DNA from 4 places in the Fusobacterium ulcerans genome. Region 1 is predicted to be linked to each of the others. Evidence: riboswitches for the same ligand, from Rfam matches in the RefSeq annotation. Region 1 holds a riboswitch; each other region holds the start of a gene.
What was found. Region 1 has a riboswitch for lysine ahead of C4N20_RS04155 (aspartate kinase). Riboswitches for the same ligand answer to the same signal wherever they lie in the genome.
Positions count from the first base shown of each region.

Region 2: another riboswitch for lysine. It lies ahead of nhaC (Na+/H+ antiporter NhaC); the one in region 1 lies ahead of C4N20_RS04155 (aspartate kinase).
Region 3: another riboswitch for lysine. It lies ahead of C4N20_RS16595 (nucleoside recognition domain-containing protein); the one in region 1 lies ahead of C4N20_RS04155 (aspartate kinase).
Region 4: another riboswitch for lysine. It lies ahead of C4N20_RS00810 (YfcC family protein); the one in region 1 lies ahead of C4N20_RS04155 (aspartate kinase).

Region 1 covers NZ_CP028105.1:918,168-921,388, reverse strand. Annotated here, with positions in the region: gene C4N20_RS04160 (M20 metallopeptidase family protein) at 61-1,251, opposite strand; lysine riboswitch at 1,343-1,519, opposite strand; lysine riboswitch at 1,648-1,824, shown strand; gene C4N20_RS04155 (aspartate kinase) at 1,951-3,156, shown strand; gene C4N20_RS04150 (aspartate-semialdehyde dehydrogenase) at 3,166-3,221, shown strand, end outside.
Region 2 covers NZ_CP028105.1:185,920-189,140, reverse strand. Annotated here, with positions in the region: gene nhaC (Na+/H+ antiporter NhaC) at 1-1,176, opposite strand, end outside; lysine riboswitch at 1,480-1,659, opposite strand; gene C4N20_RS00890 (GntR family transcriptional regulator) at 1,884-2,537, shown strand; gene C4N20_RS00885 (hypothetical protein) at 2,774-3,221, shown strand, end outside.
Region 3 covers NZ_CP028105.1:81,290-84,510, forward strand. Annotated here, with positions in the region: gene C4N20_RS00470 (S66 peptidase family protein) at 1-459, opposite strand, end outside; gene C4N20_RS16590 (spore maturation protein) at 477-1,016, opposite strand; gene C4N20_RS16595 (nucleoside recognition domain-containing protein) at 1,047-1,643, opposite strand; lysine riboswitch at 1,982-2,154, opposite strand; gene murI (glutamate racemase) at 2,287-3,078, opposite strand.
Region 4 covers NZ_CP028105.1:161,981-165,201, forward strand. Annotated here, with positions in the region: gene C4N20_RS00805 (M20 family metallopeptidase) at 1-945, shown strand, start outside; lysine riboswitch at 1,080-1,254, shown strand; gene C4N20_RS00810 (YfcC family protein) at 1,396-2,802, shown strand; gene C4N20_RS00815 (hypothetical protein) at 2,922-3,221, opposite strand, start outside.

The sequences.
Region 1 (3,221 bases):
ACTTATAATAAAGAGAGAGTTGTATAAAAAGAATATCAATTTCTAAAAAAATTAATTTTTCTATTTATTTAATTTTTCATAAGCTGAAAGAATATTAGCTATCTGCATTTTTACTCCAATAATTAAAGCTGACTCATCAATATTAAACTTATCATTATGAAGAGGAGCAGTGATTTTCTTCTCTCTGTTTCCAACGCCTAAATTAAAAAAAGCACCAGGAATTTTTTCAAGGAAATATGCAAAGTCCTCTACTCCCATATCAGGAAGTTCTTTTACTTTTACCTTGTCTATTCCAAGAATATTTTCACCATTAGATTTAACCAAATCAATATACTCATTGTGGTTAATAAGAGCATTGTAACTGTCACGATAGAAAACCTCTCCTTTAGCTTCATAGGCAGCACTTACCAATTCAACTATAGTATTTACTCTTTTTTTAGCCTTATCTCTTACAGAGTTTGAAAGACTTCTCATAGTACCACAGCAAAAAGCTTCCTGAGCTACAATATTTTCTTTTGTACCACTCTGCATAGTTCCAAAAGTCAATACAAGAGAATCTCTTGAATCAATATTTCGGCTCACAATACTCTGCAATGCTGTAATGACATAAGCAGCTGTAACTACTGCATCTACTCCTCCACTTGGATATGCACCATGACAGCTTTTTCCTGTAATTTTAATATTTACATCTGTAGCCGAGGCATTCATTGCTCCATATTTAACAGCTATTTTCCCTGATTCTGTAGAAGGATCTACATGGAGTCCAAATATACAATTTACCCCTTCAAGTACACCATCTTCTATCATTGGAACAGCTCCTCCAGTAGTTTCCTCAGCAGGCTGGAATATAAATCTCACATTACATGGAAGTTCTTCTTTTTTATCAGCTAAAATTTTAGCAGTACCTAAAAGAATGGATGTATGAACATCATGACTGCATGCATGCATTTTTCCAGTGTTTTTTGATGAATATTCACAACCTGTATTTTCGAGAATTGGAAGAGCATCAATATCAGCTCTCAATGCTATGGTAATATTACTGTTTTTCCCTGTAAGATCAGCAACTATACCACTTTTTCCGATACCTGTCTTGTATGGAATTCCAATTTCATCAAGATATCTGCATATTATACCAGTAGTTTCCGGCAGATCAAAGTCCAGTTCAGGATGCTCATGAAGCTCTCTTCTCACACTTATGAACCATTGTTCAGAATTTTCTATACCATCAAAAAAAATATTTTTCAAATTCATTTCCTAACCTCCAAGTTATGTAATAAAAAAATCACAGCTATGAGAGCTGTGATAAAAATTTTTGACAACAAAAAGCATCAAAAAAAATCTATTTCCAGACAGCACTCCATTGATAAAAATCAATGACAACAGTATAAATATTTTCCATACTGCCAACAAAAATATCAGGGCTTGATACCTTCATTTCGGCAAAGTTCCCTTTCAAAATACCTCACAGTTTGCCAGACTAAGTATTTTTACTGATGTTCTCTGCACCTCTATCAAATTATTTAAGTTATATTTAAAGAAGTATATAGCAATTTAGGAAAAAATAATAATATATTTTTTATACTCTTTATATATATTTTTTGAATTATTAAATTTTTAAATTGTGTTGTAAAATCTCACTTAAATAAATAAACAGATTGAGGAGCAATCAACAAGAGTAACTATGTGGAGCTAGCCAGCTATGAAACACAGTGAAAGGGGAGATTGCCGAAATTTCGATTTTGTGAGGCTGACAAATTGATTTTTGGAATGCAGATAACATCTGTATAACTGTCATTGGGGAACCAATGTTGTGCTTTCTGTTGAGTCTTTTTTCTAATGGAAAATTTTAATAGTAGCCTTATTTTAATTTTTTTGTGATGAATATCGACCAGCGGACTGCAATCTGCTGGTTTTTTTTATTACAAAATATTTTTTAAAGGAGATTTTTTTATGAGAGTAGTATTAAAGTATGGTGGTTCAAGTGTAGCAACGATAGAAAAAATAAAAGCGATTTCTGGATATATCAGTAAGCTGAAGAGGGAAAAGTATGATGAAATCGTTGTTGTTGCTTCAGCAATGGGAAAGACAACAGATGCTTTAATAAAGATGGCTAATGAAATTTCTTCAAATCCTGATCAGAGAGAACTTGATTCTCTACTATCAACTGGAGAACAGCAGACAGTGACGCTTTTATCTATAGCATTGAATGCAGAAGGAGAAAAGGCAGTATCACTTACTGGATCTCAGGCAAATGTAAAAACTATGGGGATTCATACAAAGAGTAAGATAAAAAGTATAGATGTAGAGAGAATAGAAAATCATCTGAAAGATGGGAAGATTGTCATAGTAACTGGCTTTCAGGGAGTTAATGACGATGGAGATATAACAACTCTAGGGAGAGGAGGGTCAGACACAAGTGCTGTGGCTCTGGCAGCTGCTCTAGGGTGTGAATGCAGAATATATACAGATGTGGAAGGGATATACAGTGTAGATCCCAGAAGATATAGAGATGCAAAATTACTGGATAAAATTTCATATGAGGAGATGATGGAGATGGCACACCTTGGTGCAGGAGTAATGGAAACAAGAGCAGTGGAATTAGGGAAAAAATTTAATATACCAATTTTTGTAGGAAGAAGTTTAAGTGAAACAGGAGGAACATATATCATGGAAAAAAATAGTGCTTTAGAAGAAAAATTAGTAACTGGACTTAGCATAGCAAATGAAATAATTGTAACAACAATCTCAAATATAGATTACTCAGCAGAGAAGATAGCAGAGATATTTTCTACAATAAATAATTGCGGACTGAATATAAATATGATCACTCAAAATATAAGCAGAGATAGAAAGACAGATATATCATTCAGCTGCACTCTTGGAGAAAAATATCTGTTGGATCAGGTAGTAGAGCAGATAAGAAACAGATACCCAGAAATTGAGATAGAGTATCAGGATAATTTAGGAATGATATCAGTTGTGGGAATTGGAATGATAAATAATTCAGGAATAGCAGGAAGATTTTTCTCAGCATTGAGCAGTGCTGGAGTGGAATTTTATCAGGTGACTACTTCTGAAATAAGTATATCATGCAGTGTAGACAGAAATTTAATAAATAGAGCGGTAGAGTCAGCTGCTGTAGAATTTGGACTTTAGGAGGAAATGATGAGAATAGCTATAGTAGGGGCTACTGGATTAGTAGGGGGAACATTTTTAAAAGT
Region 2 (3,221 bases), 730 kb from region 1:
TTTTAATCCATAAGAATCAAATAATCCTCTTACCATTTGTCCAAGAACTGAGTAAGTTACATAGTAGCTTCCAGTAATTGTGAAGAATAAAGAGTGTAAAACAAATACTCCAACCATCATTGATTTACCAGTTTTAGCAATATTAGTTATTTTTTCAAGAAGAATATCTACAACTCCAGCTGTTCTCAATGGAGCTCCGAATATTGCAGAAGCTATAAGAAGAGCAACTGTACCAAGCATACTGTTCAATCCACCTCTAACAAGCATTTTATCAACAATAGCTACACCAGTTTTACTAGTATATCCGCTAGAAAGAGCACCAGCTACTTGATTTAATGTAGTTCCTTGGAATACCATAGCCAGAACACATCCAGCAATAATTCCAATAGTAAATACAGGCAGTGTAGGCTTTTTCATAATGATAAGCACTAGAACTAATACAGGTGGAATCAATAATAAAGGATTAAGTGTGAAAGTTTTTTCTAAAGTTCCCATGATAAGATCATAACTTTCTCCACCAATAACACCATCTTTATATTGAAGACCAACAACAAAGTACATGATCAAAGCAATTATAAATGCAGGTAAAGTTGTTTTAAAAGAGTGCTTTATTGCTTCTAGAAGATTAACTTCACAAACTGCTGCTGATAATACAGTAGAGTCAGACAGAGGAGAAAGTTTGTCTCCAAAGATAGCTCCACTTACAACAGCTCCAGCAGTCATTGGTAAAGAAATACCAAGTCCAACAGCAACTCCCATAAAAGCAATACCAACAGTACTGATAGTTCCCCAAGATGTTCCTGCCATAACAGACATCAATGTACAGATTATACATACCATTACTAAGAAAAGACTAGGGCTTAGCACTTTCATTCCGTAGTAAATCATAAGAGGAACAGTTCCAGAAATCATCCATGCTCCAACTAAAACTCCAACAGATAGTACAATAAGGATAGGAACAGCCATAGTAGTTATAGTTTTCACTATATCACTTTGAATGTTAGAATATTCGATCCCAAAGATAGTAGAAATTATAACAGTTATAACTCCTCCAAATAACAAGATAATAGCAGTAGGTGCTTTAACTACTTTTATTCCTAATATGATAACAAGTATAGAAATAACGAGAATAAGCATAGCTTGACCAGATGAAACTTTTTTTGCTTGGTTTTCCATAAAGATAACCCCCCATTTTAATTTAATATACGTCCTTTAAAGATTGTATACAACTTTTTAAAATTTAGAATATTGTATACGATTTCTTAAACAAAGTTTAAAGTATAATTGTTGATTTGTCAATACTTTTTTTGATTCAAATGTATTATTTTAATTTTTTTTGATTTGTTTCAATATTAAAAAAACGGGTAAATTACCTAAAAAGTTATTTTTCAGAAGAATGAAATAAAAAAATCACAGCTAAAAATTATAGACTGTGATTAAAAATTTTTTATTTACCAAAATAATATTGATTAAAAAATTTCTAAAGACAGCACTCCATTAATGAAAAATAATGACAGTAGTATAGATGTTATCCATACTCCCAATAAAAATACTTTGGCATTTATATTTCTATTTCGGCAAAATCCCCTTTCAAATCATTTTTAATATCTGCCAGATGTAAATGATTATACTGATGTCTTTTGCGCCTCTATCTAAAAAATTATTTATTGTAGACCTGAGTATATAATAGATAATTTTTTTTGTAAAATATATTATTTATATTATTAATATATAGAAAAATTGTAGAAGAATAAAAGTTTTTTATTATTATCTATTTTTTTAGTAGAAATTAATTTGAAATCCTAGATTAAAAAGAAAAAGTGTGATAAAATTATTATGGGGTAATCAATTTTTTGGTAAATTTTTATTAAGGAGTGTAACATATGAAAGAAAACGCTATAGAAGTTATGGACAGGAGAACACTTGTATTTGAAGCATTAAAAAATGATATTATAAATGGTAATATAAAATTCGGGGAAAAAATAAATGAAAATGAATATTCCATCAGATATAATATAAGCAGAACACCTTTGAGAGAAGCTTTAAGCAAATTGGAAATGATGGGGATAATAGAGAGAATACCTTTTAAAGGTGTATTTCTAAAGAAGTTTGACTCAGAAAAAGTAAAAGAAATATACGAAATAAGATTAGAACTTGAATATATTATATATAAAGAAATAAAAGAGATAATGACAGATAAACACATTAAAAAAGTTGAAAAGATAGTTGCAAAAAGTCAAAAATATAATAACAGCAACAATCTTGCAAAATTTTCAGAAACATTGGAAGAATTTGATAATTATCTTTATTCTCTTTCTAAGAAAGAACTTTCCTTAAAAATACTTTCTGAACTGTCTTTCTATATGAATATATTTAAGAAAACAAACCCCAATATGCAGGAAACAGTAGATGAACATGAAAAAATAATAGAGGCGCTAAAAGAAAAAAATGATGATAAAATATATGCTGCTTTAGGAGAGCATTTAGATAATGCAGCAGAGTATGTTGTAAAGACTTTTGATAAAATATCTATTTAAAATAAAAAAAGAATGGAAAAATTGATCCGTTCTTTTTTTATTTTATAGAAAGTTTACACCAATTTTTTATTACATGCAAGTATTGTATACCAAAAATAATATATTGTATACGAAAAATATAAGAGATGTATTATTACGATATAGAAATTATATTTGTAAAAATCTATTTTTCAAGGTATATCTTAGTAAATACTTTTTTATAAAAGTATTAATAAATCTACAAGGGGGAAGTAGAAATGGAAAAATTTTTGATGCTTAGTATCGTAGCCGGCTTATTTGCAATCGGGGATATTCTAGGTGTTGCAACTAAAGCTAAACTTTCATCAGTATTTATTGCATTGATGGGATTCCTTATCCTATTTATGACTGGGGTAATACCTTCTGATCTAATTGCAAAAGCACAATTAGATAAAGTTGCAACATTAGCAAGTCCTATACTTGTATTCCATATGGGAAGTATGGTAAATGTAAAACAGTTAATCGAAGAGTGGAAAACTGTTTTAATGGCTTTCATAGGAATGGTAATAACTTGTATTGCAGTTTTTCTAGTAATGCCGATTGTAGGAAAAGAAGTAGCTATTGTTAGTATCCCTGTATTAAATGGTGGAATTGTTGCTACTAATATTATGGTAAACGGCGCACTTGAAAAAGGATTTGTGACAGCAGCAGCTTTTGGTACATTTG
Region 3 (3,221 bases), 840 kb from region 1:
ATTCATAAGTACTTCTTCAAAGCTTCTGTAAGTATCTTGATTATATTCTCCTGAGAAATTACTTACAGCCATAGGTCCATGGAATGTTACAAGCCCTGTCTTTTGGAAGATCGCCATATGCAGAGTAGTTATATCGCTATATCCAATAAAAACTTTAGGATTTTTTTCAATAACTGAATAATCTACCATTTCAACAAGTCTGTTGCATCCATATCCTCCTCTCATACAGATTATTCCATCTATATTAGAATCAGCAAAAAAATCATTTATATCTTTTACTCTCACTTCTTCAGGTCCAGCATATGAATACCATCTGCTTTTTGTACTCTCTCCAAGTACAACTTTAAATCCCATTTTTTCAAGATTATTTTTAGCACTTTCTACATTTTCCATAGAAGTAAAACTCGCTGGTGCTATGATACCTAAAGTATCTCCTTTTTTAAGTTTTTTACCTAACACATTACCACCTCAAAATTTTATCTGAACATTATATTACAAATCCATACTGCTGTTAATAATCCAGCCACATCTGCTAAAAGCCCAGCTGCTACTGCATGTCTTGTTTTTCTTATACTCACTGCTCCAAAATATACTGCAAGTACATAGAATGTTGTTTCTGTTGATCCCATCATTGTTGAAGCTATTCTTCCTATTAGTGAATCTGGTCCATATGTCAACAGTAAATCATTCATTATTCCTGTTGCTCCTCCCCCAGATAGTGGTCTCATTATTGCCATTGGCAGTACTTCTCCCGGCATTCCTATCATTGAGAATATTGGATCCAATACTTTCATCATTATATCTATACATCCTGAGCTTCTGAATATTCCTATTGCTACAAGCATTGCCACTAGAAATGGAATTATTCTTATTGCTGTTGTAAATCCTTCCTTCGCTCCTTCACAGAAAACCTCATATACTTTTACCTTCTTCACAAAGAATGCATATCCTACTATTATAAATATTATCATTGGTATTGCAAAAAGTGATATTTGATTCATTATCATTACAAACATTTTCTATTCCTCCCTCATCTGTTTTATTTCTTAGATTTCTTCTCTTTTAAATGATGGTAACTTTTGCAGAACTTTACAAGCTATTATTCCTACAGCTGTTGATACTAGTGTTGCCACTATTGTAGGTGCTATAACTTCTGCTGCATTTGCTGAACCTGCTGCCGTTCTGTATGCTATTACACTTGAAGAAATAAGAGTTACAGATGAAGTATTTATTGCCAAAAACATTACCATTGCATTTGATGCCTCATCTTTATTAGTATTCAAATCCTGTAGTTCCTGCATAGCTTTTATTCCTAATGGTGTTGCTGCATTTCCTAATCCGAAGAAGTTGGCTGCCATATTCGCTACCATACTTCCCATAGCTGGGTGATCTGCTGGTACCTCTGGGAACAATCTTATCATAAGAGGCTTCATCGCTCTTCCCATTGCTCTTACCATTCCTGCTTCTTCAGCTATTTTCATAAGACCTAGCCATAATGCCATTACCCCTACCAGCCCTATTGATATCTCTACTGCTGTTCCTGCTGAAGATATCGCCGAATCAGTAACTGCCTGAATCTTTCCAGTAAACATAGAAACTATTACTCCAATAACAATAAGTCCACACCAAATTCCATTAATCATAATCTTTCTTCCTCCCGTTTTAAAATATTTTTGTATTTTTAATAAAATATTTTATACTTCTTTATATACTCCATATTAAAATAAAAAACAAATATTTGTTTTCTATATCTTCAATATCATTCTTATATATACTCCAAAATAAATTTATAGCATATATACAAATAAGATATTGTTATTCATGTGAAAAATCTATATAAACAAAATAAAATATATTCATTTATTTAACTTATGATTCTTTTTTTTAAATAAAAAAAATCACAGTTATGCCAAACTGTGATAAATGCAATCATAAAAATAATATTATTCATAAATAAAATAATACCATCAAAATTATCTTTCCCACAGATAGCACTCCATTGGTAATCAATGACAGTAATATAGATATTCTCTATACTCCCAACAAAAGAGCTCGGCTTCTCTCTCGTTTCGGCAAAATTCCCTTTCTAACTATCTCAAATCGTCTGCCAGACTAAATAGTTATACTTTTGTTTTCTGCACCTCTATCTAAATCAATATTATAGGTTTGAGTATACTCTATCCTCCAAATTTTGTACAATATATTTTATATATATTTTTCAATAAAAAAATAAAGATAGAAAAATATATTATTCTTTATTTCTCTATCTTTATTCTTTATTTTTTATCAATATAATGAAAACATATTTGTTATCTCTTCTTTTTCAAATAATTTTTCAGCTACATCTTTGAAAATTTCTTTATCTCCATTAATGTAAAATTCTATCCTTCCTTTTTTATATCCCTCTCTTAGCAAATCTTCCTGACCTAAAATTCTAAATAATTCTATTGCACTCTCAACAGATGAATCAACTATCTTTTTATTGAAGAATTTTTTTATATCATTTAAAATAAAAGGATAATGTGTTCCTCCTAAAATCAATGTATCTGCTGTATCTGGTATCTGGCATAAATAACTTTCAAGTACTTCTATTCTATCAGAATAATTTTCCCAGCCCTTTTCCAACATTGTACATAATGCTTTACATGAAATTTGATATACTGTTATCTCTGGATTTATTTCTTTTATGCTCTTTTCATATACATTAGATTTTATTGTAAAAGCTGAACCCATAACAGCTATCTTTTTCTGTTTGCTTTCAAGAATAGCAGACTTCACTCCACCCTCTATCATTCCTATTATTGGGATCTTGTATTGAGCTTTCAAAAAATCTAAAGAAGCTGCTGAAAATATGCTGCACCCAATAACTACAGCCTTGCAGTTATTTCTGATAAGAAAATCCATTATTTTCGCACTAAGATTTTGTATATCTTCTTTGCTCTTCTCGCTATATGGATTATTTTTCCAGTCTCCATAATAAATTATATTTTCTCTTGGAAGTAATTCTCTTATCTTTTTTAAAATAGTCAATCCACCTATTCCTGAATCAAAAATCCCTATAGATGACTCTTTATTCATAATTTATGCACCTCTTTCCCAAAACACTATATTAAATTATACCTTTTTATTTATTTTATGACAACTATAAATTTATTTTTTAATTTGTTTTACAAAATATTTGTTGACAGAATAATTATATGTGTTATAATAATATTGTCATA
Region 4 (3,221 bases), 760 kb from region 1:
GCCCTTCCTGGATATGGACCTGATAAAGTTCCTGGACATGCTTGCGGACATAACTGGATAGCTGCTGGAACTTATGGAGCTGCTCTGGTTTTATCAAAATTTAAAAATAATTTCAAAGGTAAAGTAATTTTAATTGGAACTCCAGCTGAAGAGACTTTAGGTGGAAAAGTAAACATGGTTGAGCAAAATGCTTTTGATGATATTGATGTTGTTCTTCAAATGCATTTGGAAGCTAATAATAATCTTAGTTGTAAAACTCTGGCTATTGACTGCATAAAATTCCAGTTTACAGGTAAAGCTGCCCACGCTGCTGCTCATCCTGATGAAGGAATAAATGCTTTAGATGCTGTTCAGTTGATGTATAGCGGTATAAACTGCTTGAGACAGCATATAACTTCTGATTCAAGAATTCATGGTATTATCACAAGCGGAGGAGATGCCCCTAATACTGTTCCTGATTTTGCTGAATGTAAATTTCATATCAGATCAAATGACAGAGCTTATTTAAATACTCTTACTCAGAAAGTAATAAACTGTGCAAAAGGTGCAGAGTTTATGACAGGTGCTGTTTTGAAATATGAAAAGTATGAAAATTCATTTGATAATTTATTAAATCTTCCATCTCTACAGGATTTAATGAGAAAAAATCTTATAGAAGTTGGAGTAAGTAATTTTTTAGATGAGAAACATGGAGCCAGTGGTTCATCTGATATAGGAAATGTAAGTCAGGTCTGTCCTACTATGTATACAGAGTTAGCTCTTGATATTGATGAAGTATGCTTTGTTCATGATGAGGCATATTTAAAATATGTAAATTCAGAAGAAGCATATGATAAACTTCACAAATCTGTAAAAGCTATGACTGGAACTGCTTTGGAACTTTATTGTGAACCTGAATTATTAAAAGTTGTAAAAGAAGATTTTAAAAAATTAAAAAGAAGTTAATTTCTGGTTATTAAAGAATAACTATTGATTTTATTATGTCCATTTTTTATATTTATAAAAAAAATATAATTGATTCATTTATTATATTTTACTTTTTATGTATGTTGACGTATAATCAGCCTTATAAAATTAAAAAGAAAGATAGAGGCGCAGAAAACATCAGTAGGATCATTTAGTTTAGCAAACAGTGAGGTGATCTGAAAGGGAATTCTGCCGAAATGAAAAAGAATGCTGAAGCTTTTTTGTTGGGAGTATAGATAATATCTGTACTACTGTCATTGATTACTTCAATGGAGTGCTATCTGTGATTCTGATCTATGTGCATTTTTTGCTTTGCATATAATTAAGTTGTTTTGTCACAGTTTAGTGTTCTGAGCTGTGACTTTTTTATTTTATAAAAATATCAAAAACATGTTTTTATATATTAAAATTATCTTGAGGGAGGAAAAAATGTCAGAAAACACTACTAGAAGAAAACTTACAATACCACATACTTATGTGATAATTGGAATCATTCTTGTTATTTTAACTGTTTTAACTTATATCATACCAGCAGGTACTTACGAAAGGGCTGTAGATCCAGTTTTAAATAGAACTATGGTTGTTCAGGGATCATTCAAATATATTGAGCAGACTCCTGTATCTCCTTTCCATATGTTTATGGCAGTTGTAGAAGGGCTTGTTTCTACTGCTGATATCATATTCTTTATCTTTTTTGCTTATGGTTTTGTATATCTTTTGATAAAAACAGGAGCTTTTTATGGTTCTCTTGGTTCTCTTATCAAAAAATTTCATGGTAAAGAAACTATGATTTTCCCTATCTTCATGATAGTATTTGGAATCTGTGGATCTACTTTTGGTCTTTATGAAGAAACTTATGGTCTGCTTCCTGCATTCATGGGAATATCTGTAGCTCTAGGATATGATGCTCTAGTTGGAGGAGCAGCTGTTATCCTTGGTACAGCTACTGGATTTGCTGCTGCTACACTTAATCCTTTCACTATTGGAATAGCTCAAGGAATAGCTGAACTTCCAATAGGTTCTGGAATAGGATTGAGAATCATATGTTTTATAGTTTTTCAAGGAGCTGCTATTATCTATCTTATGCTTTATGCAAGAAAAGTAAGACGTCATCCTGAATTATCTATAGTTAAAGATGTTAAATTTAATTTTTCAAATGGTATGAATCGTGAAGAGATGGAAAAACTTCCATTCAATGGAAAACATAAACTTATCATGATGCTTTTTGTTGTAACAATAGTTTTGTTAGTATATGGTACAAGCCAGCTTGGATGGTATCTAAACGAACTTTCAACTCTGTTCTTTATTATGATGATGATAACTGGACTTGTTGGTGGATACAACTTCAGCCAGATTGCTTCTCTTTTTATAGAATCAGTTTCTGATGTTATCTTTGGAGCTTTGGCAGTTGGAGTAGCAAGATCACTTACTATAGTAATGGAAAACGGTCATATAATTGATACAATCATTAACTTTATGGCTAATACTCTTGCTACTATGCCAAAAACTGTTGCAGCTATTGGAATGGTTGTTGTACAAAACTTTATCAATTTCTTTATTCCATCTGGTTCAGGACAGGCAGCTACATCTATGCCTATCATGGCTCCTCTTGCAGATGCCATTGGACTTACAAGACAGACAGCTGTACTTGCATTCCAGTTTGGAGATGGATTCTCAAATATGTTCTGGCCTACATCAGCAGCCACTGTATGTGGACTTATGAGCCTTCCAATAGAGAAATGGTATAGATTTATTACACCATTATTTCTATTTATGTTCCTGCTGCAAGTTGTATTTATGGTTATAGCAGTGGCAATTAATTATGGACCTTTTTAATATTTAACATATATAAAGGGGCTGTCTATATGGCAGCCTTTTTAAGTTTAAAAATTTTTTAATAAAAAAATGTTGATACCCTTTTAGTATCAACACCAAGTATTATACAACTATATTTACTATTTTATTTTTGTTTTTAATTTTCTCTGATTATATTTCTTCGAAAATTCACACAGCATAACAGCAAAAATTCCTGCTACTATTCCAAAAATATTCATCATTAGAAATATTTTTAGAAAGTTATCCTTTTTATTCATTGACACATTATCTATTACTACCATATTTTCATATCCTTTTTGAAGTTTCAAACCTGTCAATGTTCTCATTTGTTCTAGACAAATTTCAATCGTTTTTCTTAACTCTTCTCTTCTTACAGTATCTGTACTTCTTGTCATTTCTCCAGAAAAATATTCGATATT